4 regions of the Pseudomonas sp. GW704-F2 genome follow, and region 1 is predicted to be linked to each of the others. Evidence: predicted binding sites of a transcription regulator. Region 1 holds the regulator's gene; each other region holds the start of a gene.

Region 1 (5,506 bases):
TGGAACAAATATTGCTCAATAGTATTCAGAAGGCAGGACAGGGCCAGGAAGAGGGCGTTCTGCTGGAGCCAAGCATGGCTGAAAAACTGCAGCGTTCGTTGATCGAAGCAGCGCAGCGTCAGGAAATGCAGGGCCAGCCGGTGATTCTGCTGGTGGCAGGCCCGGTTCGGGCGATGTTGTCGCGGTTTGGACGCCTGGCAGTGCCGAATTTGCACGTTTTGGCTTATCAGGAAATCCCTGACAACAAGCAAGTGACTATCGTCGCGACAGTAGGGCCCAACGGCTGAGGTAGTGGGTTATGCAAGTAAAGCGTTTTTTCGCCGCCGATATGCGTCAGGCCATGAAACTGGTACGTGACGAGCTGGGCGCCGACGCTGCGATTATCGGTAACCGTCGTATTGCCGGCGGTGTCGAGCTGACGGCTGCCCTGGATTACACCCCTTCGGCGCTGGCCCCGCGTGTCCCGAACATGGAGCTTGAAGACGAGCTGCGCAAGACGGCCTCGCGCATTGTCTCGGCCCAGGCCGAACTGAGCATGCGCGGCGACAGCGATGCGACCACCAATCGCCAGTTGTTCGCCGGCCTGCCGCTGACCGCCGCCGAGCCGCTGGTCGAGCCGACGTTCATCGAACCGCCGCGTCCTGCCGCGCCTGCCCCGGCCGCTGCAGTCGACCAGCGTGTGTTCGACTCGATGCGCTTTGAGCTCAACGGCCTGCGCGAGCTGCTGGAAGTGCAGCTCGGTTCGCTGGCCTGGACCCAACTGCAAGGCAGCAAGCCGCAACAGGCCAACCTGTGGCGTCGCCTGCAACGCATCGGTCTGTCCGGCCCGTTGTCCCGCGACCTGCTGGCGCTGACCACCGAAATCGAAGAACCTCGCCAGGCCTGGCGCATGTTGCTGGCCCACCTGGCGCGGATGATCGTCACCCCGGAACTCGAACCCCTGGAAGAGGGCGGCGTGATCGCCATGGTCGGCCCTGCCGGCATGGGCAAGACCACCACGCTGGCCAAGCTGGCGGCGCGCTACGTGCTCAAGTACGGCGCCCAGAACATTGCGCTGGTAAGCATGGACAGCTACCGCATCGGTGCCCAGGAGCAACTCAAGACCCTGGGCCGCATCCTCAATGTGTCGGTGACCCACGTCGACCCGGGCCAGTCCCTGGCCAATGCCCTCGATCCGTTGTTGCGCAAGCGTGTGGTGCTGATCGATACCGCCGGCCTGCAAGCCAGCGATCCGGCGTTGCGCATGCAGCTGGAGAGCCTGGCCGGGCGTGGCATCAAGGCAAAAAATTACCTGGTGCTTGCAACCACCAGCCAAAAACAAGTTCTTACCGCTGCGTACCATAGCTACAAGCGCTGCGGCCTGGCCGGATGCATCCTCACCAAGCTCGACGAAACCGCGAGCCTGGGCGAGGTGCTGAGCCTGGCTATCAGTCATGAACTTCCGGTCGCCTACCTGACCGACGGGCCGCGGATTCCGGATGATTTGCATCTGCCGCGCCGTCATCAGTTGGTCAGCCGTGCCGTCAGCGTGCAAATGCAAGAAGAGCCTAGCGAGGAAGCGATGGCCGATATGTTCGCTGACCTTTACCACAACCCGGCAAAGCGGGTGGGTTGAGGCAGCATGAACACCATGAAATGTATCTACATCGATGGTCTGCAAGCGATTCACGCGGCCAAGCCATGTAGCCTGCGTCTAAGCAAGACAAGGTAAAGAATTAAAATGGGCAGCATGCATCCCGTACAGGTGATCGCGGTGACCGGCGGCAAAGGTGGCGTCGGGAAAACTAACGTGTCAGTGAATTTGTCCCTGGCCCTGGCAGAGCTTGGCCGTCGTGTCATGCTGCTGGATGCTGACCTTGGGTTGGCGAACGTTGACGTTTTGCTGGGGCTCACGCCCAAACACACCCTCGCCGATGTGATCGAGGGTCGTTGCGAGCTGCGCGATGTGCTGCTGCAGGGCCCTGGAGGCATCCGCATCGTGCCGGCCGCCTCGGGCACCCAGAGCATGGTCCACTTGAGCCCTGCGCAGCATGCCGGCCTGATCCAGGCGTTCAGCGATATCGGCGACAACCTCGACGTGCTGGTGATCGACACCGCCGCCGGGATTGGCGAGTCCGTGGTCAGCTTCGTGCGCGCCGCGCAAGAAGTCCTGCTGGTGGTCTGCGATGAACCCACCTCGATCACCGACGCCTACGCCCTGATCAAACTGCTCAATCGCGACTACGGCATGAACCGCTTCCGCGTGCTGGCCAACATGGCCCAGAGCCCGCAGGAAGGACGCAACCTGTTCGCCAAGTTGACCAAGGTCACTGATCGCTTTCTTGATGTCGCCTTACAATACGTCGGCGCAGTTCCCTATGACGAGTGTGTACGCAAGGCCGTGCAAAAGCAGCGTGCGGTCTACGAAGCGTTCCCTCGTTCGAAATGCGCGTTGGCGTTCAAGGCTATTGCTCAGAAGGTCGATACCTGGCCGTTGCCCGCCAACCCTCGGGGGCATCTGGAGTTTTTCGTCGAGCGATTGGTGCATCAGACGAGCGCAGGACCGGTGCTATGACAGCCAGCGGCTATAACCTTTACAAAAATTCGGCACGTGACCGCCAGGGCGAATTGATCGAGCGCTATGCGCCGCTGGTCAAGCGCATTGCCTATCACTTGCTGGCACGCCTGCCCGCCAGTGTCCAGGTCGAAGACTTGATCCAGGCCGGCATGATCGGCCTGCTCGAAGTGTCGACCAAATACGACGCGAGCAAGGGTGCGAGTTTCGAGACGTATGCGGGTATCCGTATCCGTGGCGCGATGCTCGATGAAGTGCGTAAAGGGGATTGGGCGCCGCGTTCGGTACACCGCAATACGCGCATGGTCAGTGACGCAATTCGTGCAATTGAAGCAAAAACCGGTCGCGACGCTAAAGATCACGAAGTTGCGGCCGAACTCCAATTGAGTCTCGACGATTATTACGGGATTTTGAACGATACCTTGGGCAGCCGCCTGTTCAGTTTCGACGACCTGTTGCAGGACGGCGAACACGAAGGGCTGCACGAGGACGGCGCGAGTGCTCATCTCGAACCGTCGCGCGACCTGGAAGATGAACGCTTTCAGGGGGCGCTGGCGGACGCGATTGCCAATCTGCCGGAGCGTGAGCGACTGGTGTTGGCGCTGTACTACGACGAAGAGCTGAACCTCAAGGAAATCGGTGAGGTCCTGGGGGTCAGCGAATCGCGTGTCAGCCAGCTGCACAGCCAGTGCGCAGCCCGCTTGCGGGGACGCCTGGGAGAGTGGCGCGCGCGCTGACAGGCAGTGTGGGGACACTGCAGACACTACCGCGAGGCCCTTGGTTTTCGCGGGTGAGTTTCGTGGTGCCCTGGGCAGTCCTTTTTGTGTAACGCCTGTTGATTGAAATGGCGCGTCCAGGTGCTGGACGCGTTTTAAGACTGCTTGGAGGTCGAATTGGACAAGAACATGAAAATCCTCATCGTTGATGACTTCTCAACGATGCGGCGGATCATAAAAAACCTGTTGCGTGACCTGGGGTTCACCAACACGGTCGAGGCGGATGACGGCCTTACGGCGATTCCGATCCTCAACAGCGGGAGCATCGACTTTCTGGTAACCGACTGGAACATGCCCGGCATGACCGGTATCGACTTGCTGCGCCATGTGCGCGCCGATGAAAAACTGCGCAGCCTTCCCGTGTTGATGGTGACCGCCGAAGCCAAGCGTGAGCAGATCATCGAAGCCGCCCAGGCCGGGGTCAACGGCTACGTGGTCAAGCCATTCACTGCATTGGCCTTGAAAGAGAAGATCGAAAAAATCTTCGAACGCATCCACGGCTAATGCCATCGCGGGGGAGCTATGGAGCATAAAGAAACGTCACAGGGGGACTTTGAGTCGACCCTGAAAAAGCATGCTCACCAGCTGGTCGAGAGCCTTGAAAAAGGCCATTTCGGCGACGCGGTGCAGTTAATCCATGAGCTTAACCAGACCCGTGACCGCGGCCTGTATCAGGAAGTGGGCAAGCTCACGCGCGAGCTGCACAGTGCGATCGTCAATTTTCAGATTGACCCGCACATGCCCCAGGCTGAAGAAATTTCGCAAATCACCGATGCCACTGAACGCCTGTCCTATGTGGTCAGGCTGACTGAAGCGGCGGCCAACCGCACCATGGACCTGGTGGAAAACGCCACGCCCCTGGTCAACGGCATGGCCAATGAAGCCCAGGCGCTCAGCGTTGACTGGGGCCGTTTCATGCGTCGGGAAGTGGGGGCTGAGGAGTTTCGTGAGTTGGCCCGTCGGGTCGAGGGTTTCCTGTCGCGCAGCGAACAGGACAACCACACGGTGTCCAGCAACCTCAATGACATTCTGCTCGCCCAGGATTACCAGGACCTCACCGGTCAGGTGATCAAGCGCGTGACCCAATTGGTCACCGAAGTGGAAAGCAACTTGCTCAAATTGGTGCTTATGGCAGGCCAAGTCGATCGTTTCGCCGGCATCGAACATGACCGCGAAGCGATCCTCTCGGAAAAAGATCCACAAAAACATCTCGCCAAGGGTGAAGGTCCGCAGATTCATGCCGATAAACGTGAAGACGTTATGTCAGGTCAGGATGACGTAGATGACCTGTTATCCAGTTTAGGCTTCTAAGGAGCACACCCATGAGCTTCGGCGCCGATGAAGAAATCCTTCAGGATTTCCTTGTAGAGGCCGGCGAAATTTTAGAGCAACTGTCCGAACAACTGGTCGAGCTGGAAAGCCGACCGGATGATGCGAACCTGCTCAATGCAATTTTTCGCGGTTTTCACACTGTAAAAGGGGGCGCCGGCTTCCTCCAGCTCCATGAGCTGGTGGAGTGCTGCCACATCGCCGAGAACGTGTTCGACATCCTGCGCAAGGGTGAGCGTCACGTTGATTCGGAGCTGATGGACGTGATTCTCGAAGCGCTGGATGCGGTCAACGGCATGTTCAGCGAAGTTCGCGAACGTGCCCCGATCACCGCAGCCACCCCGGAACTGCTGGCCGCCCTGGCGCGTCTGGCGGAGCCTGCCGACACCGCGGCCGCGCCGGTGGTGGAAGCGGCTCCGGAGCCTGTGGTCGAAGCCGAAGCGGATGTCACCGACAGCGAGTTCGAGCAACTGCTCGACTCCCTCAATGCGGTCAAGGCCGAAGCCGAAGCGCCGCAAGCGGTCGCTGCAGTGGCCGCGCCCGCCGCGCCGACCGGCGAAGACATTACCGACGCAGAATTCGAATCCCTGCTCGATCAGTTGCACGGCAAGGGCCAGTTCGCTGCCGACGCCGTTGCACCTGCGGCTGAGGCGCAAGCACCTGCGAGTGCCTCGCAAGTTCCGGCAGCCACCGCCGCCGCTGGCACCGACATTACCGACGACGAATTCGAAGCGTTGCTCGACCAGTTGCATGGCAAGGGCTCCTTTGCTGCCGATGCCTTGCCGGAAGTCGCTGCAACTGCTGCCGCACCGGCTGCTGCCGCTGCCGCACCTGCCGGCGACGGGCT
Region 2 (5,506 bases), on a different contig from region 1:
CGGGTTTCTCGCCGCCCACCCCCAGGTGCAGCTGGAAATGACCCTGGTCAACCGCCGCGTCGACCTGGTGGCCGAAGGCATTGACGTGGCGTTGCGGGTGCGCGAGCTCGGCGATGAAGACCCGCTGCTGGTCACCAAGCGCCTGCGCCAGGCCCAAACGCTGCTGGTCGCCAGCCCGGACTTCATGCGCGGCCGACAGGTCGACAACCTCGACGACCTCAAACAATTGCCGGTGCTCGGCGCCCTGGAAGCCGACCGCATGGTCCACCTGCGCCTGCTCGACCCCCAAGGCAACGCCGAAGACCTGGTGATGGAAGCCCGCCTGGGCATCGATGATTTCATCGTGCGCAAAGCCAGCGCACTCAAGGGCCTGGGCTTCACCGTGCTGCCGATGATGTATTGCGAAGAAGAACTGGCCAGCGGCCAACTGGTGCAACTGCTGCCGCAATGGTCGCTGCCGGGCGGCTGGTTGCAGGCCGTGTACCCGCATCGCCGTGGCGTGCTGCCGGCGATTCGTGCGTGGATCGATTACCTGGAAGAAGGCTTTAAAAGCTGTGGAGACCGCCTGTTATGAGCATGACCGAAGAACAAGTCGCGCACTTCTGCCTGAGCCTGCCCGGCGCGCGGGAAGACTATAAATGGGGTGGCGTGCGAGTGTTTTCGATTGCCGGCAACAAGATGTTCGCCTTGCAGAACCTGCGGGGTGACTCGTTGGCGTTCAAGGTCGACAAGGAACTGTTCCTCGGCCATGTGGACCGCCCGGGCATCCACCCGGCGCCGTACCTGGCGCGCGCGCAGTGGATCATCATGAACACGCCCTACCCGCTGGGCACCGAGGAGTTGCGTGGCCTGTTGCAGCGATCTCACCAGTTGGTGGTGAGCAAGTTGCCCAAGCGCACGCAGGTCGGGTTGTTGCTAGAGGACTGACCCCAGCGTGCCGCTGAGGAACAACTGGTCAAGCCAGAACACCTGATGCAACAGCACGATTGCCCAGAACAGCACCTGATACGAGACCTTGCGCGTCTTGTGCCGGAACACCTGCTGGGCAATCAGCGCCCCCGGCCATCCGCCCGCCAGCTCGACGGCGTGCAGGATGTTTTCGGGAATGCGCCGAGCGTCGGTACGCGCCTTGTGCTTGTCGCTCCAGTACAGCAAAAACGCAATCACGCTGACCACGCCATAGGCCGCCAGCGGCAGCACGGTCTCGCCGCGATGCCACACCAATACCGAGCCCAATAACGGCGCCGCGCACAACAGCGCAAAGATCAGCGCCTTCAGGCGTGGGTGCTGAATCATCATGCCTTGGCCGCAGACCAATCGATCCAGCCGAACTGCCAGGTCGCCAGGATCAGCAAGCCGAATGCAATCCGATACCAGGCAAATGCCGCATAGCTATGGCTGGCGATGAACTTGAGCAGGCCCTTGACCGCAATCATCGCGAAGATGAACGAGGTGACAAACCCGATGGCAAACACCGGCAGGTCAGCCGGCTGGAACAGGTCGCGGTACTTGTAGCCCGAATACACCGCCGCACCGACCATGGTCGGCATGGCCAGGAAGAACGAAAACTCAGTGGCGGCCTTGCGCGACAGGCCGAACAGCAGGCCGCCGATAATGGTCGAGCCCGAGCGCGAGGTGCCCGGGATCATCGCCAGGCACTGGGCAAAACCGACCTTGAGCGCGTCCTTCCAACTGATCTCATCAACGCTCTCGGCATGCACTTCATGCTCGCGCCGCTCGGCCCACAACATCACGATGCCGCCCACCACCAACGCCGTGGCGACGGTGATCGGGTTGAACAGGTAATGGTGAATCAGGTCGGCGAAAATCACCCCCAGCACCACGGCCGGCAGGAATGCGATCAGCAGGTTGACGGTAAAGCGCTGCGCATTGCGCTGGGTCGGCAAACCGGTCACCACGTCGAGGATCTTGCGGCGAAACTCCCAGACCACCGCCAGAATCGCACCGAGCTGAATGATGATGTTGAACGCCATGGCGCGTTCGCCACCAAAGTCGAGCAAATCGGCGACGATAATCTGGTGGCCGGTACTGGAGATCGGCAAAAACTCCGTCAGCCCTTCTACCACGCCGAGTATCAACGCCTGTGCGGCGGTCCACAAATCCATACGTCCCCCAAAGGTCTTGTTCTAAGACAAGCCTCGTTAGTCTTTTTAATGGTTCACTGACGACGAGCGCACAAAAAGGCCCGGTGCTGATAATCAACGCCGGTCTGCAAAAATTCCGTGAAAAATCAGGCAGTACTCAGGTTTTTCGATTTCAGGCCGAAAGCCTATCAGACAAGGCGTAAAAGTCGATGCAGCGCCGACAATTATAAAAAGCACGGAGTGACAGGACGATGAACAGTTTACGCAATATGTCGATCAGCCGCCGTCTCTGGTTGATCCTGGTAGTTGCCGTGTTGATGCTGTTGGCCCTGGGTTTGCTGATGCTCAAACAGATCCATGACGACCTCTATGAAGCCAAAAGCCTGCAGACCCGACACGTCGTACAGACCGCCAGTGGAATCCTGACGTTTTATCACAGCCTCGAAACCAGCGGCGTCATGCCCCGTGAAGCGGCACAAAAACAAGCCCTGAGCGCGGTGCGCGGCCTGCGCTATAACAAAGACGAATATTTCTGGATCAACGACCTGACGCCGGTGATGATCATGCACCCGGCCAACCCCAAGCTCGATGGCCAGAACCTCTCGTCGATTCGCGACCCGGACGGCTTTGCGATATTCAACGAGTTCGTGAGCCTGGCCAAGGCCAAGGGTGCCGGTATCGTCAATTACCGTTGGCCGAAGCCGGGTGCCGATACGCCGATAGAAAAAACCTCGTATATCCAGTTGTTCGAACCGTGGGGCTGGATCATCGGCTCCGGCGTGTATGTGGATGACGTGCAAGCCGAATTCAACGCGCAAGTGTGGAAAGCCTCGGGTGTCGGCCTGGGCATCGCCGTGGTCATGGCCCTGCTGGTTTCGTTGATTGTGCGCAGCATCGTGCGCCCGCTGCAGGCCGCCGTGAATGCCATGGCCAGTATCGCCAGCGGCGAGAGCGACCTGACGCGCAGCCTCGACACCCATGGCCGCGACGAAGTCACTCAACTGTCCCAGCACTTCAACAGCTTCACCGCCAAGCTGCGCCACGTCGTCGGCCAGTTGCAGATGTGCGCCAATGCGCTGGGCCAGTCCTCCACTGAGCTGGGCAACAACGCCAGCCAGGCCCACGACCGCAGCCAGCAACAGTCGCAACAGATGGAACTGGTGGCCACCGCGATCAATGAAGTCACCTACGGCGTGCAGGACGTGGCCAAGAACGCCGAGCATGCCGCCAGCGAAATGCGCGATGCCCAGGCCCAGGCCGAGCAAGGCCAAGTGAACATCGACAGCAGCTTGCAGCAGATCGACCAACTGTCCACCACCATCAGCCAGGCCGTGGAAGTGATTCGCACCCTGTCGAGCGAAAGCACGCAGATCGGTGGCGTGCTCGAAGTGATCCGCTCCATCGCTGACCAGACCAACCTGCTCGCCCTCAACGCCGCCATCGAAGCCGCGCGTGCCGGTGAGCAAGGCCGCGGGTTTGCGGTGGTGGCGGACGAAGTGCGGCTGCTGGCCCAACGCACGCAGAAATCCACTGCTGAAATCCAGGTCATGATCGAGCGTCTGCAAGGTCACTCGGAAGCGGCGGTCAAGGTCATCAGCGACAGCCACAGCGCGTCGCAACTGACCATCGAACAGGCCGGCCAGGCCGGGGCCAGCCTCACTGCCATCGGCCAGGCCCTGCGCAACCTCAATGGGCTGAATGCCTCGATCGCCAGCGCCACCCTGCAACAGGCCCACGTGGTCGAGGACATCAACCAGAACGTGACCCAGGCCGCCGGGTTGTCCCACAACACGGCAGTGGCGGCCGAACAGTCCAGCGTGGCCAGCGCACACTTGCGCGGGTTGAGCGAGCAGCTCGACGGCCTGCTGCGTCAATTCAAAGTCTGACGCCACTCAAACTGTGGGAGGGGGCTTGCTCCCTCCCACATTTGCCTTCCTGTGTTTTGAAGATTGGTTACAATCCCCGCCCTTTCCCTCTCTCCCAAGGAACCACCATGTCCGGGCTTGAACTGTTCGCCGCCGCGCTGGGGGTGATCGCTGTCTGGCTGACGGTCAAACAAAACCCCTGGTGCTGGCCCATCGGCCTGGTGATGGTGCTGCTCTACACCTGGGTGTTCTACGACGTGAAACTCTATTCCGACATGCTGTTGCAGGTGGTCTACGCCGCCCTGCAAGTCTACGGCTGGTGGCAGTGGACCCGACGCGCCGGGGACATCAAGCCAGGTCGCCAAGTCACCAGCCTGGGCTGGTCCGCGATCCTTACCAGCCTGGCTATCGGCGCGGTCGGCAGCCTGTTGCTCGGCGCCGCCATGGCTCACTGGACCGACGCCGCCCAACCCTGGCTCGACGCCGCCCTCACCGGCTTCAGCCTGGTGGCGCAGATGTGGATGGCGCAAAAGCGCGTGCAGTGCTGGCCATTGTGGATTGTCGTAGATGTGATTTTCGTCGGGCTGTTCCTCTATAAAGGCCTCTACCTCACCGCCGCGCTCTATGCGCTGTTCACCGCGATCGCCGTGCAAGGCTGGCGCGAATGGCGTGCCGACGCGGCGTTGCGCGCATGAAGGTGGTGGTCCTGGCCGGCCCCGAATCCAGCGGTAAAAGCTGGTTGGCCGCGCAGTTGCAAATGCAGTTCGGCGGGCTGATGGTGGGCGAGTACGTGCGGCACTTCATCGACCACCATCAGCGCGACACCACGCTGGCCGACATCCCGGCCATCGCCCGTGGACAACTGGCCTGGGAAGATGCCGCCCGCGCCGAGCGCCCTGCGCTGTTGATCCTCGACACGCACCTGCTGACCAACAGACTCTGGAGCCAGACCCTGTTCGGCGACTATCCGACATGGCTCGACGACGAACTGCTGGCCCGCCACTACGACCTGCACCTGCTGCTGTCCCCCGACGACGTGGAATGGACCGCCGACGGCCAGCGTTGCCAGCCGGAACTGGCCGACCGCCAGGCGTTTTTCCAGCACAGCCTGGATTGGATGCAGCAGCATCGCCAGGCCCTGGTGGTGATCAGGGGAAATTGGGAAGAACGCCGCGCCAAAGCCTTCGCAGCCGTCAAACAGATACTGTAGGAGCGAGCTTGCTCGCGAAAAACGCAAGAACACCGCGTTAATCCAGAATACCCGCGTTATCGTTGACGCTCTTCGCGAGCAAGCTCGCTCCTACAGTGAGTTGCGGCGCTTAGTAGCCCAGGGACAGGCCGGTATTGCGACGCGGGTCGTTGGCCCCATAGAAACGGTTGTTGCCGACCGGCTTGCCGTCCAGGGATGGCGCGCCCACCAGGATCGCCGCCAAGTGGTTGGCATCCTGTGGCCCGGCAAACTTGTGGCCCCAGCTCTCAAGGATCTTCTGCGTATCCGGGCTGACCGCGAAGGTCTCGAGGTTGGTGGTGTCCGGC
Region 3 (5,506 bases), on a different contig from region 1:
CAATGGACCCGGGCTTTTTCACGCACATTCAATCAGCTGCTGCTTTTGGAGTTGCTCAGCGCACTGAGCGTACCAAGGATGCTGCTGCTCTGTTGCCGCAACTGCGCCACCAGCGTGTCCATGGCCGTGTACTTGCGGGTCAAGGCGTCCTGCATCGTCGTGAGACGACCATCCAGATCGGATTGTTGCTTGGTCAGGTCTTTCAGGCTGTCGGCCAACGACGTCGTGCGCGTCGCCAGAATCCCGGTGGAGGCCTTGGCGTAGCCATCGGTAGCCGCCGTCAGGCGCGCCAGCAAGCCGGTCTTGCCGCTGAAAATACTGTTGATGTCGGCAGCATTGGTGGCGACAGCCTTATCCCACTGCTTGCTGTCGATACTCAGCGCCCCGGTGTCCTGGTCGGTCGTGACGCCGAACTGCGCCAGGGACTTCAAGGTGCCGTTGCCGGACAGTGCGTTGAACTCATTGCGGATCGCCGACTGCAAGGTACGCATGGTCGAGTCGCCGGTCAGGGTTGCGGCGATGGAGTTACCGGCAGCATCCTTGGTGACCTTGGTCTCGGCGTTCATAGCCTTGAGCAGAGCATTGTAGGTGTCGACGAAGCCCTTGACCCCGGACTTCAGCGCGGTGGCGCTGGTGCTGACCGAGATGGTCATGGCTGTACGAAGCGGAGTTGGATTCGGATCGTTGGCCGTGACCGTGGGCGACAGCGACAGCAATTTGATACTCACCCCACTGACCGCATCGGTGATGTTGTTGGAGGTGGATTCCGCAGGAATGTTATCGATGGTGTACTTGGCGTTCTGAGGCGCGTCGACCACGGTATAGCCGGTATCAATCCCGGAATTGCCCGACATCGTCAGGTCCGAACCTACCCCGCCCTTGGTGGACGTCAGGATCAGACGCGAACCATTGGAGTCGGTGAGGATGTTGGCACTCAGGCCTGCGGTGCTGAACTGCGAGTTGATCGAGTCGCGCACCTGTTGCAGGGTTGCGCCCGCCGGCACACTCAGATCGAAGTTCTTGCCCGACTGCGAGATGGTCAGCGTCTTTGCGCTGGTGGTGCTGTTGACGACCGTCGACTGGCCACCGGCAAAACTGGTGGTCGACAACTTCGAAGGCTTCGCCAACTGGTTGACGATCAGCGAAAAGCTGCCGTTCGACGCCCCCTGGTTGGCCGTCATGGTGGCGACTTTTTCATCCGAAGACGTGCCGGTCAAACCACTGAAGCTGTTATCGGTGCCCATGCTGGTCAGCGCACCACGAAAGGCGTCCAGGGCTGCCTGGATCTTGCCGATCGACGACAGCTGGGTAGTTGCCTTTTGCGATTGGGTGTTGATCTGCGCCTGTTTCGGCGCTCGCTCGGCATCCACCAGGGATTTCACAATTGCCTGGGTGTCGAAGCCCGACCCCACGCCAGTAATCGTTGTACCCGCCATCATCTTTCTCCTTTACGGTGGCTGCCGTTATCTTGACGAAGAACACTTCAAGCCGTAACAGCAACAATTTTCATGCCAGCTCAAGCCTTGTCGTCAAACAATACGTGACTGGCGCTGGACAAACTTTGCGCCAACTTCAAGGCCGTTTCCGAGGGAATCTGGCGGATCACTTCACCGGTGTCGGTGGCAATGACCTTGACCACAACCCTATGGGTGGAATCATCAATGGAAAAATCCAGATTACGCTGGGCCGCTTGTACGAATTCTTTAATATCGGTGACCGCTTTTTCCAGATCGCCCTTTTGGGGCTTGTCCGTGGTTGGCGCGGCCGGCTCAACCTTAGTCTTGTCTTTGTCAGCAACCACAGGTGCCACGGGTCCTTGAGGGGCCTGTGGCGGATAAGACAAGTTCAGTTTTACATTCATGTCCATGCCCAATCTCCTCTGATTGGAAAAGACGAAAGGGCACGTAAACGCGCCCCCCATCATTTACCCTGCGCCGTGATTACTGAAGCAGCTTCAGTACAGCGGATGGCAGTTGGTTAGCCTGCGACAGGATCGCGGTGGAAGCCGACTGCAGGGTTTGCTGCTTGGTCAGTTCAGCGGCTTCGGAAGCGAAGTCGACGTCCTGAACAGTACTACGGGCAGATGTAGTGTTTTTCTGGATGTTGGTCAGGTTATCCACAGTGCTGGTCAGACGGTTCTGAACAGCACCCAGGCCCGAACGGGAGCTGGAGATGGTAGCGATAGCCTGGTCGATCACGGACACAGCGTTCTGAGCCTTGGTGGCGTCAGTCACGTCGGTCTGCGATACGGAGGTCTTGGCCGAGGCAGCGGAAGTCGCGGCACCGAAGACACCGGTCACACCAGCACCTTCCAGGGAGTAGCCCTTGGAGGAGTTCATGTTCACAGCACCGGTAGCGATGATGCCGTCAGCCAAGGCAGCGGCAGTACCGTAGGTACCGGAACCGTCTTTAGTGGCAACAGTGATGGAACCGGCATCGGTCGAAGCACTGAAGGCCAGGTTTTCACCGGTATCGGATTTAATCGACAGGGTGCCTTTGGATTCATCGTAGTTAACGCTGATACCCAGTTTGGCGGAGTTCGATTTCAGTTGGTCAGCCAGGCTGGCGGTATCCCTCACGCCGACGAACGTGGTGGCTTGGCCGCCAACGGTCATGGTGAACGAAGCCGGAGTAGTTGCAGCAGCAGCGCCGACAACGAACTGAGCTTCAGTGCTGGCGGTAGCGCTCAGGCCACCGATGGCGCCATTGAGCTGGGCAGCGATGGTTTTAGCGGAAGCAGCGGCAGCTACGGTTACGCTGGTAGTCTGACCGTTACCAGTCACAGCGATTGCGCCACCAGCTACACCAGCACCAGGCGTGATGCCCAGGCTTTTGATCTGCTGCGAACCGATGTTGTTGGCAGCAACGTTGTCCAGGCTTACGTTGATGGTTTCGTTAGCGTTGGCGCCAACTTGGATAGCTTTGGTACCGTACGAACCGTCCAGCAGTTTCTGGCCGCCGAAAGTGGTGGTTTGCGAGATACGGGTCAGTTCCGAAGTCAGAGCCTGGTATTCGTCGTTGTTCGACTTACGGTCGTCGGTGCTCAGGGAGCCAGTAGCCGAAGACAGAGCCAGGGTACGCATTTTTTGCAGAATGTCGGTCGAAGCCTGCATTGCGCCTTCAGCGGTTTGCGCGATGGAGATACCATCGTTGGCGTTCTTGACTGCTTGACCCAGGCCGTTGATTTGGCTAGTCATGCGGGTAGCAATACCCAAGCCGGCAGCGTCGTCTTTAGCGCTGTTGATACGCAGGCCGGAAGACAGGCGCTGCATGGAAGTGGCCAGGGAGCTGCCAGCTTTGTTCAGGTTGCCCTGGGTAGTGATGGAAGCAATGTTGGTGTTTACTGTTAAAGCCATGACGAAATCCTCGTTGGATGGATACTGCGGCTTCCGGCCCTGGCAACCGCCGGGTGTGGCCTAGAGAACCTACGTAATAGTTATCGTCGTGGTAGCCGGTTGCTTGAGGAGTTTTTTGATTTTTTTTACTAGCACCGTGCCACCCCTTGTAATTCAAGGGCTTAGTCCGGCAAAAAGGCCTGATTTCATTGGTTTTTCTGGCGCCAAATAAAAAACGCCGATGATCGTTCGATCATCGGCGTCTTCATGCTTGAAGCGCGTGCAACCTATTTAAGCATCACGGACGATAGAGAATCGCCGAGCCCCAGGAAAGGCCCACACCAAATCCGCTGATTGCCACGCGTTTCCAGGTGGAGTCCAGCGCGTGCTTTTCCAGCAGCAACGGAATGCTCGACGACACGGTGTTGCCGGTCTCGACCATGTCCTTGATGAACTTGTCCACTGGCGCATCTTCGAAACGCCGCGCCACGGCGTCGACGATCGCCGCACTGCCCTGGTGAATGCAGAAGGCATCGATGTCGTCGGCCTTGAGGTCCGACTCATCGAGCAGCGCATGCAAGTGCGCCGGCACTTTGAGCAAGGCGAAGTTGAACACCTGGCGGCCATTCATGAAGAACACGCCGTCGCTGACTTTCAAGTGCGGTGCGCCGGAGCCGTCGGTGCCGAACTTGGCCTTGCCGAGCAACCACGAGGCATCTTCACCCATCCAGGTCGCAGTGGCGGCATCGCCGAACAGCATGGTGGTGTTGCGGTCTTCCGGGTCGACGATCTTCGAATACGGATCGGCGGTGATCAGCAGGCCGTTCTTCAGGCCGGTGGCCTCCATGAAGCCCTTCATCGCGTAGATGCCATAGACGTAGCCGGAGCAACCCAGGGAAAGGTCAAAGGCGGCGACGTGAGTCGGCAGGCCGAGCTTGTCCTGGACGATGGCGGCGGTGTGGGGCAAGCCCTCTTCGTCGCCGTTCTGGGTGACGACGATCAGCGCGTCGATGGACTCACGCTTCAACTGCGGGTTGTTGGCAAACAATGCATTGACCGCTTCGACACACAGGTCGGAGGTCTCCTGCCCAGCTTCCTTGCGCGGCAGGAATGCCGACCCGATCTTGCCAATGATGAACTCTTCATCCTTGGCGAATTTGGCACCCTGGGCGTAATTATCGATCCCGTCGGCCGGCACGTAACTGGCGATGCTTTTTATGCCAATCATTGTGGCTTCCCAATACTAAATAGCTGGAGAACACCCCTCGGACGACGCCTGGAGTGCTGACAATAAAGGGGATAACCCCATGACAATTTCGCTGAAAGCCGCCCAGCAAGGACCCTGTGACGACTTATCCTTTTCATACGATACAGTGAAGATGCGCTTTATGACTCACAGGTCACTCAATTTTGTGCGGTTTGTGCAAAACCTTTGAACAATTGAGCCGTAAAAACGACAACGGCCCACCCTGTTTCCAGAGCGGGCCGCGGTGTTGTCACGCTGAAATCACATTTTGCTGAACAGGCTCAACTGGGAAATTTTAACGAAGGCCAGTTGTGAAGCCTGCAACATGGTCTGCTGCAGCGTCAGATTGATCGCCGCCTCTCCCATGTCGACGTTAGCCAGGTCACTCATGGTGCTGGTGTTGGCCAGACCGATGCTGGTGTTTTCGCCGGACTGAATATCCAGGGCGTTCCCCCGCGCACCGATATCACCGCGCACGTTAGTGATCTGGGACATTGAGTTGGCCAAGTTGCTGATGGAGGCATCCAGCACGTCCTTGAGCTTGACCGTCGCCGCCGGATTACCGTCGGCCGGCAGCTCCAGCGCCTTGCGCAATTGGCCGAGGGTGTCCAGCGCATTCTGCGTTTTCTGGGTATTGGCACCGACGGAAAACTGATCGCCCGCTTGTGGCGTACCGCCGCTGATGTCAAACGTCACCCCGGCCGCCGTCAAGGTCGTACCGCCACCGGTATCACCGGTGGCAATGGTTTTGCTAGCGGCCGTGTAGGGCTGGGCGTACACCTCGTAGGCGGTCGCGCTGGTGAACTTGATCAGCGCCCCGCTGTTGCTCGGGAACGTGCTGGCATAGTCCGTCTGGTTGGACACGGTGGCCCCGTTCAATTGCGCAGTGGACGTGTTGCTTGGCGTGCGCGAGATACTGAACGTA
Region 4 (5,506 bases), on a different contig from region 1:
TCCTAGTTGGCATAGCGTTCCACCCCAAGCAACAGCAAGCAGAGACCCAACCCACAACGAGATAGGAATTAACCTACAAAAAAACACCAACTCAGATGTTTCGAGTTTTATGGAGCCTTTCAGACCTTTCCGGGCTCGCACATATTTTGAGAGAAATATCCGGTGAATAGGGGGGCAACCGTAAACGCAGCGCACACCCGTTTCAGGAAATGCCCCTTGCATGTCGCGACCGCATGGGCCGACAGGTAAAAAAAGCCTGATGATTTCAGTTCCATTCAACATATTTATTTACACCATAAATTTCCTACAGAACTTTCCGCGACTTACATCTACGCCGCACTTTTGTGAGTGAATTTTCTGTAAGACATAGTTCCTACTCAGGTGTAAATAATTCATTCCTCGGCGGGCCAGGCATCAAACTTTCTGAAACGACGAACCTCGATAGACTTTAAACAAACCTAAACAACTTTAAACATCAGGATCGCCGCGCCTTTTTTACAGGCAAAAAAAAATGGCCCCTGAACAAGGGGCCACTTTTCATTTCGACGGGAACACTCAGAACAACTTGCGACCCTTGTTGGCCGCAATACGCATGCGCAGTGCATTCAACTTGATGAAGCCTGCTGCGTCCGCCTGGTTGTAGGCGCCGCCATCTTCTTCGAAGGTGGCGATGTTGGCGTCGAACAGCGACTCATCGGACTTGCGACCGGTGACGATCACGTTGCCCTTGTACAGCTTCAGGCGCACAACGCCGTTCACGTGAGCCTGGGAAGCGTCGATCATCTGTTGCAGCATCAGACGCTCAGGGCTCCACCAGTAGCCGGTGTAGATCAGGCTAGCGTACTTGGGCATCAACTCGTCTTTGAGGTGAGCCACTTCGCGGTCCAGGGTGATCGACTCGATCGCGCGGTGGGCGCGCAGCATGATGGTGCCGCCTGGGGTTTCGTAGCAGCCACGGGACTTCATGCCCACGTAACGGTTCTCGACGATGTCGAGACGGCCGATACCGTGTTCGCCGCCGATACGGTTCAGGGTCGCCAGTACGGTGGCCGGGGTCATCTCGACGCCGTCCAGCGCGACGATGTCGCCGTTGCGGTAGGTCAGTTCCAGGTACTGCGGCTTGTCAGGAGCGTTCTCCGGAGAGACGGTCCAACGCCACATGTCTTCTTCGTGCTCAGTCCAGGTGTCTTCCAGCACGCCGCCTTCATAGGAGATGTGCAGCAGGTTGGCGTCCATTGAGTACGGGGACTTCTTCTTGCCGTGACGCTCGATCGGGATGCCATGCTTTTCAGCGTAATCCATCAGCTTTTCACGGGACAGCAAGTCCCATTCACGCCAAGGGGCAATCACTTTCACGCCCGGCTTGAGGGCATAGGCGCCCAGTTCGAAACGCACCTGGTCGTTGCCTTTGCCGGTGGCGCCATGGGAAATGGCGTCAGCGCCGGTTTCGTTGGCGATTTCGATCAGGCGCTTGGCGATCAGCGGACGTGCGATGGAGGTACCCAGCAGGTACTCGCCTTCGTAGACGGTGTTGGCGCGAAACATCGGGAAAACGAAATCGCGGACGAACTCTTCGCGCAGGTCGTCAATGTAGATCTCTTTGACGCCCATGGCTTGCGCCTTGGCGCGTGCAGGTTCGACCTCTTCGCCCTGACCCAGGTCAGCGGTGAAGGTCACCACTTCACAGTTATAAGTATCCTGCAGCCACTTGAGGATCACCGAAGTGTCCAGGCCGCCGGAATACGCGAGAACGACCTTGTTTACGTCGGCCATGCCATCACTCCACGGGGTTTTACGGAAAGGCAACGATTCTACCGATCAAAACCGCGAAATTACAGGGGCGCGACAGCAAATGAAGATAAAGCGACAGATTATGTCGAGCGGGCGACCAATGGTCGCACCTTATGACGTAGCGGCGGGGTTGCTCGGGCCCTTGGCTTGCGCCGCCGGTTTCTCGGGGGCGGCCACGCGTTCGAGCTGGATATTGACGCGCCGATTGCGCGCGCGGTTGGCGGCATTGGTATTGGGCGCCAAGGGGTAGCTTTCGCCGTGGAAACGCATGGTGATCTGCGATTCCGGCACCCCGTTGGCCTTGAAGTAGTCCATCACCGCCAATGCGCGACGGCGCGAGACATCGCGATTGGTCAGGCGATTGCCGCTGTTGTCGGAGTGACCGTTCAATTCGATATGGTTGACCGTCGGATCGGCCTTCATGAATTCGACGATCACCGCCAGCTTGCGCTTGGCCGCTGCGTCCAGCTCGATACCGCCACCGGGGAAGCCGACTTCGGTCTGCTTGACCTGATCGTAATTCATCGGCAGCAGCTTGGCGGTACACAGTTGATAGTCGTTGTAGGCTTTGTTGAATTTCACCGGCAACAGACGAATTTCCGAATAGCCGCCTTCACGCCCGTAATGCCGCACGGTCGGGCTGCGCCCCTCGAGCAGGCCATTGAACAGGCGCCCGGCCTGGGCCTGGGAACTGTTGAACAAGACCTCGCCACTGCCGGCACGCACGGCGCCGAGGTTGATATCGCCGCGGCCCGGTTGCCATGGCGCAGCCGCCGCCAGCAGGGTCGCCGATCCTGCGCCGAGCAAGCCGTTAAAGGCTTTCAGACGGAATGTCGCCTGCTCGCCGGCCCGGCGCACGAACTCACCCGAGCCGAAATCGGTGATCGGCTGGGTCAAGCGGCACTCGAATTTGTCGCCCTCCACCTTCCACTCAATATTCTCCAGACGTGTCTGGAACGTGAGGGCCATCGCAGGCAGGCTGGCGAACACACTGAGCAGGGCTAGATAATGCTGGCGCACGGGAGGCTCCACTGGTTTCTACAACACTTCAAAGCGTCATACATCGTTAAGGCATACCAAAGGCTATCGGATGCATCCTGCAAAACTTGATAGCGAGTGCCTGCAAGAGTCTTTTCCGGTAGCATTCCCACCAGATTGACCCGCCTGGAATCCCCAATGTCCGACCGCCTGACCCTGCTGCGTCCCGACGACTGGCATATTCATCTTCGCGATGGTGCTGCGTTGCCCCACACCGTGGCCGATGTTGCGCGCACGTTTGGCCGCGCCATCATCATGCCTAACCTGGTACCTCCGGTGCGTAATGCCGCGCAGGCCGACGCCTATCGCCAGCGCATCCTCGCTGTACGGCCGGCCGGCAGCCGCTTCGAACCGCTGATGGTGCTCTACCTGACCGACCGCACCCAGCCCGACGAAATCCGCGAGGCCAAGGCCAGCGGTTTCGTACACGCCGCCAAGCTGTATCCGGCGGGCGCAACCACCAACTCCGACTCCGGCGTGACCAGCATCGACAAGATCCTGCCAGCGATCGAAGCGATGGCCGAAGTCGGCATGCCGCTGTTGATCCACGGTGAAGTCACCCGCGGCGATGTCGACGTGTTCGATCGCGAGAAGATCTTCATCGACGAGCATATGCGCCGGGTGGTCGAGCTGTTTCCGACCCTCAAGGTGGTGTTCGAACACATCACCACGGCCGATGCGGTGCAGTTCGTCACCGAGGCCTCGGCCAACGTTGGCGCGACCATCACCGCCCATCACCTGCTCTACAACCGCAACCACATGCTGGTGGGCGGGATTCGGCCGCACTTCTATTGCCTGCCGATTCTCAAGCGCAACACCCATCAGGTGGCCCTGCTGGACGCTGCGACCAGCGGCAACCCGAAGTTCTTCCTCGGCACCGACTCGGCGCCCCACGCCCAGCATGCCAAGGAAGCGGCCTGCGGTTGTGCCGGTTGCTACACCGCCTATGCGGCGATCGAGCTGTACGCCGAAGCGTTCGACCAACGCAACGCCCTGGACAAACTCGAAGGCTTCGCCAGCCTCAACGGCCCGCGTTTCTACGGGCTGCCGGCGAATACCGACCGCATCACCCTGGTCCGTGAAGACTGGACTGCCCCCGTCAGCCTGCCGTTTGGCGAGCTGACTGTTATCCCGCTGCGCGCCGGTGAAACACTGCGCTGGCGCCTGCTGGAGGAAAGCAAGTGAGTGAAGACCATTACGATGACGAACACGAGCACAGCGGTGGCGGTTCCCGTCACCCGATGGCCGAGCGGTTTCGCGGCTATCTGCCGGTCGTCATCGACGTAGAAACCGGTGGCTTCAACTGCGCCACCGACGCGCTGCTGGAAATCGCCGCGACCACCATCGGCATGGACGAACAGGGTTTTGTGTTCGCGGAACACACCCACTTCTTCCGCGTCGAGCCGTTCGAAGGCGCCAATATCGAAGCCGCGGCCCTGGAATTCACCGGGATCAAGCTCGATCACCCACTGCGCATGGCGGTGAGTGAAGAAGCTGCGCTGACCGATATCTTCCGTGGCGTGCGCAAGGCGTTGAAGGCCAATGGCTGCAAACGCGCGATCCTGGTGGGGCACAACAGCAGCTTCGACCTGGGCTTCCTGAATGCCGCCGTGGCGCGGCTGGACATGAAGCGCAACCCGTTCCACCCGTTCTCCAGCTTCGACACCGCTACGCTCGCCGGCCTGGCTTATGGCCAGACCGTATTGGCCAAAGCCTGCCAGGCCGCCGGTATCGACTTTGACGGTCGCGAAGCCCACTCGGCGCGCTATGACACCGAAAAGACCGCCGAGCTGTTCTGCGGCATCGTCAACCGTTGGAAACAGATGGGCGGCTGGGAAGACTTCAACGACTGAAGTGGAATCCCGCGCATAAAAAACCGGCCTTCTCAGGCCGGTTTTTTTACCGCAAACGTGGCTTACAGCTTGCCGGCGTTCTCGGTCAGGTAGGCTGCAACGCCTTCTGGCGAAGCGTTCATGCCTTTGTCGCCTTTTTTCCAGTTGGCAGGGCAGACTTCGCCGTGCTCTTCGTGGAATTGCAGCGCGTCGACCAGACGGATCAGCTCTTCCATGTTACGGCCCAGCGGCAGGTCGTTGATGATCTGCGAGCGCACAACGCCCTTGTCATCGATCAGGAACGCGCCACGGAACGCCACGCCGCCTTCGGACTCAACGTCGTAGGCCTTGGCGATGTCGTGCTTCATGTCGGCAGCCATGGTGTATTTGACTTTGCCGATGCCGCCATCGTTGATGGCAGTGTTGCGCCAGGCGTTGTGGGTGAAATGGGAGTCGATGGAAACCGCGACCACTTCAACGTTACGCGCCTTGAAATCGTCCATGCGGTGGTCCAGAGCGATCAGCTCCGAAGGGCAGACGAAAGTGAAGTCCAGCGGGTAGAAGAACACCAGGCCGTATTTGCCTTTGATGGCTTCAGACAGCTTGAAGCTGTCAACGATTTCGCCAGTGCCGAGAACGGCAGGTACGTCGAAATCCGGGGCTTGTTTGCCGACGAGTACGCTCATTGGATATCTCCTGATGCAGGGGTGACGATTGAAGTAAAAGGACCGGCCTTGAGTCTGCCGCGCATAAGCGACAAGCCTGTGACGCAGTCACGCTTCGTGAAGACCGACCATCATACACTGAAAAAACCGTTCGTCAGCGCACAGGCAAAGTCGCGGCCC

The links. Region 1 encodes FliA, which starts transcription of late flagellar genes. Its sites were predicted from a motif close to CTAAAGTTTNNNNNNNNNNNGCCGNTAA; they were not measured.
Region 2: AC07W0_RS25065 (methyl-accepting chemotaxis protein) is a predicted target of FliA. The motif match lies at 2,262-2,289, and genes of this name have one in related genera.
Region 3: AC07W0_RS04740 (flagellin N-terminal helical domain-containing protein) is a predicted target of FliA. The motif match lies at 3,437-3,464, and genes of this name have one in related genera.
Region 4: AC07W0_RS13075 (flagellar protein MotY) is a predicted target of FliA. The motif match lies at 2,875-2,902, and genes of this name have one in related genera.

Annotation. Positions count from the first base shown of each region.
Region 1 covers NZ_JBWKXO010000063.1:3,655-9,160, forward strand. Annotated here, with positions in the region: gene flhA (flagellar biosynthesis protein FlhA) at 1-287, shown strand, start outside; gene flhF (flagellar biosynthesis GTPase FlhF) at 299-1,615, shown strand; gene fleN (flagellar synthesis regulator FleN) at 1,721-2,554, shown strand; gene fliA (RNA polymerase sigma factor FliA) at 2,551-3,291, shown strand; gene AC07W0_RS29090 (chemotaxis response regulator CheY) at 3,460-3,834, shown strand; gene AC07W0_RS29095 (protein phosphatase CheZ) at 3,853-4,641, shown strand; gene AC07W0_RS29100 (chemotaxis protein CheA) at 4,653-5,506, shown strand, end outside.
Region 2 covers NZ_JBWKXO010000040.1:6,180-11,685, forward strand. Annotated here, with positions in the region: gene AC07W0_RS25045 (LysR substrate-binding domain-containing protein) at 1-574, shown strand, start outside; gene AC07W0_RS25050 (MmcQ/YjbR family DNA-binding protein) at 571-927, shown strand; gene AC07W0_RS25055 (DUF1294 domain-containing protein) at 916-1,299, opposite strand; gene AC07W0_RS25060 (undecaprenyl-diphosphate phosphatase) at 1,296-2,126, opposite strand; gene AC07W0_RS25065 (methyl-accepting chemotaxis protein) at 2,357-3,991, shown strand; gene pnuC (nicotinamide riboside transporter PnuC) at 4,099-4,665, shown strand; gene AC07W0_RS25075 (AAA family ATPase) at 4,662-5,180, shown strand; gene ggt (gamma-glutamyltransferase) at 5,290-5,506, opposite strand, start outside.
Region 3 covers NZ_JBWKXO010000004.1:22,431-27,936, forward strand. Annotated here, with positions in the region: gene fliD (flagellar filament capping protein FliD) at 33-1,436, opposite strand; gene AC07W0_RS04735 (flagellar protein FlaG) at 1,517-1,867, opposite strand; gene AC07W0_RS04740 (flagellin N-terminal helical domain-containing protein) at 1,941-3,356, opposite strand; gene AC07W0_RS04745 (ketoacyl-ACP synthase III) at 3,634-4,563, opposite strand; gene AC07W0_RS04750 (flagellar hook-associated protein 3) at 4,843-5,506, opposite strand, start outside.
Region 4 covers NZ_JBWKXO010000012.1:145,362-150,867, reverse strand. Annotated here, with positions in the region: gene AC07W0_RS13080 (argininosuccinate synthase) at 556-1,773, opposite strand; gene AC07W0_RS13075 (flagellar protein MotY) at 1,903-2,811, opposite strand; gene pyrC (dihydroorotase) at 2,968-4,014, shown strand; gene rnt (ribonuclease T) at 4,011-4,682, shown strand; gene AC07W0_RS13060 (peroxiredoxin) at 4,745-5,347, opposite strand.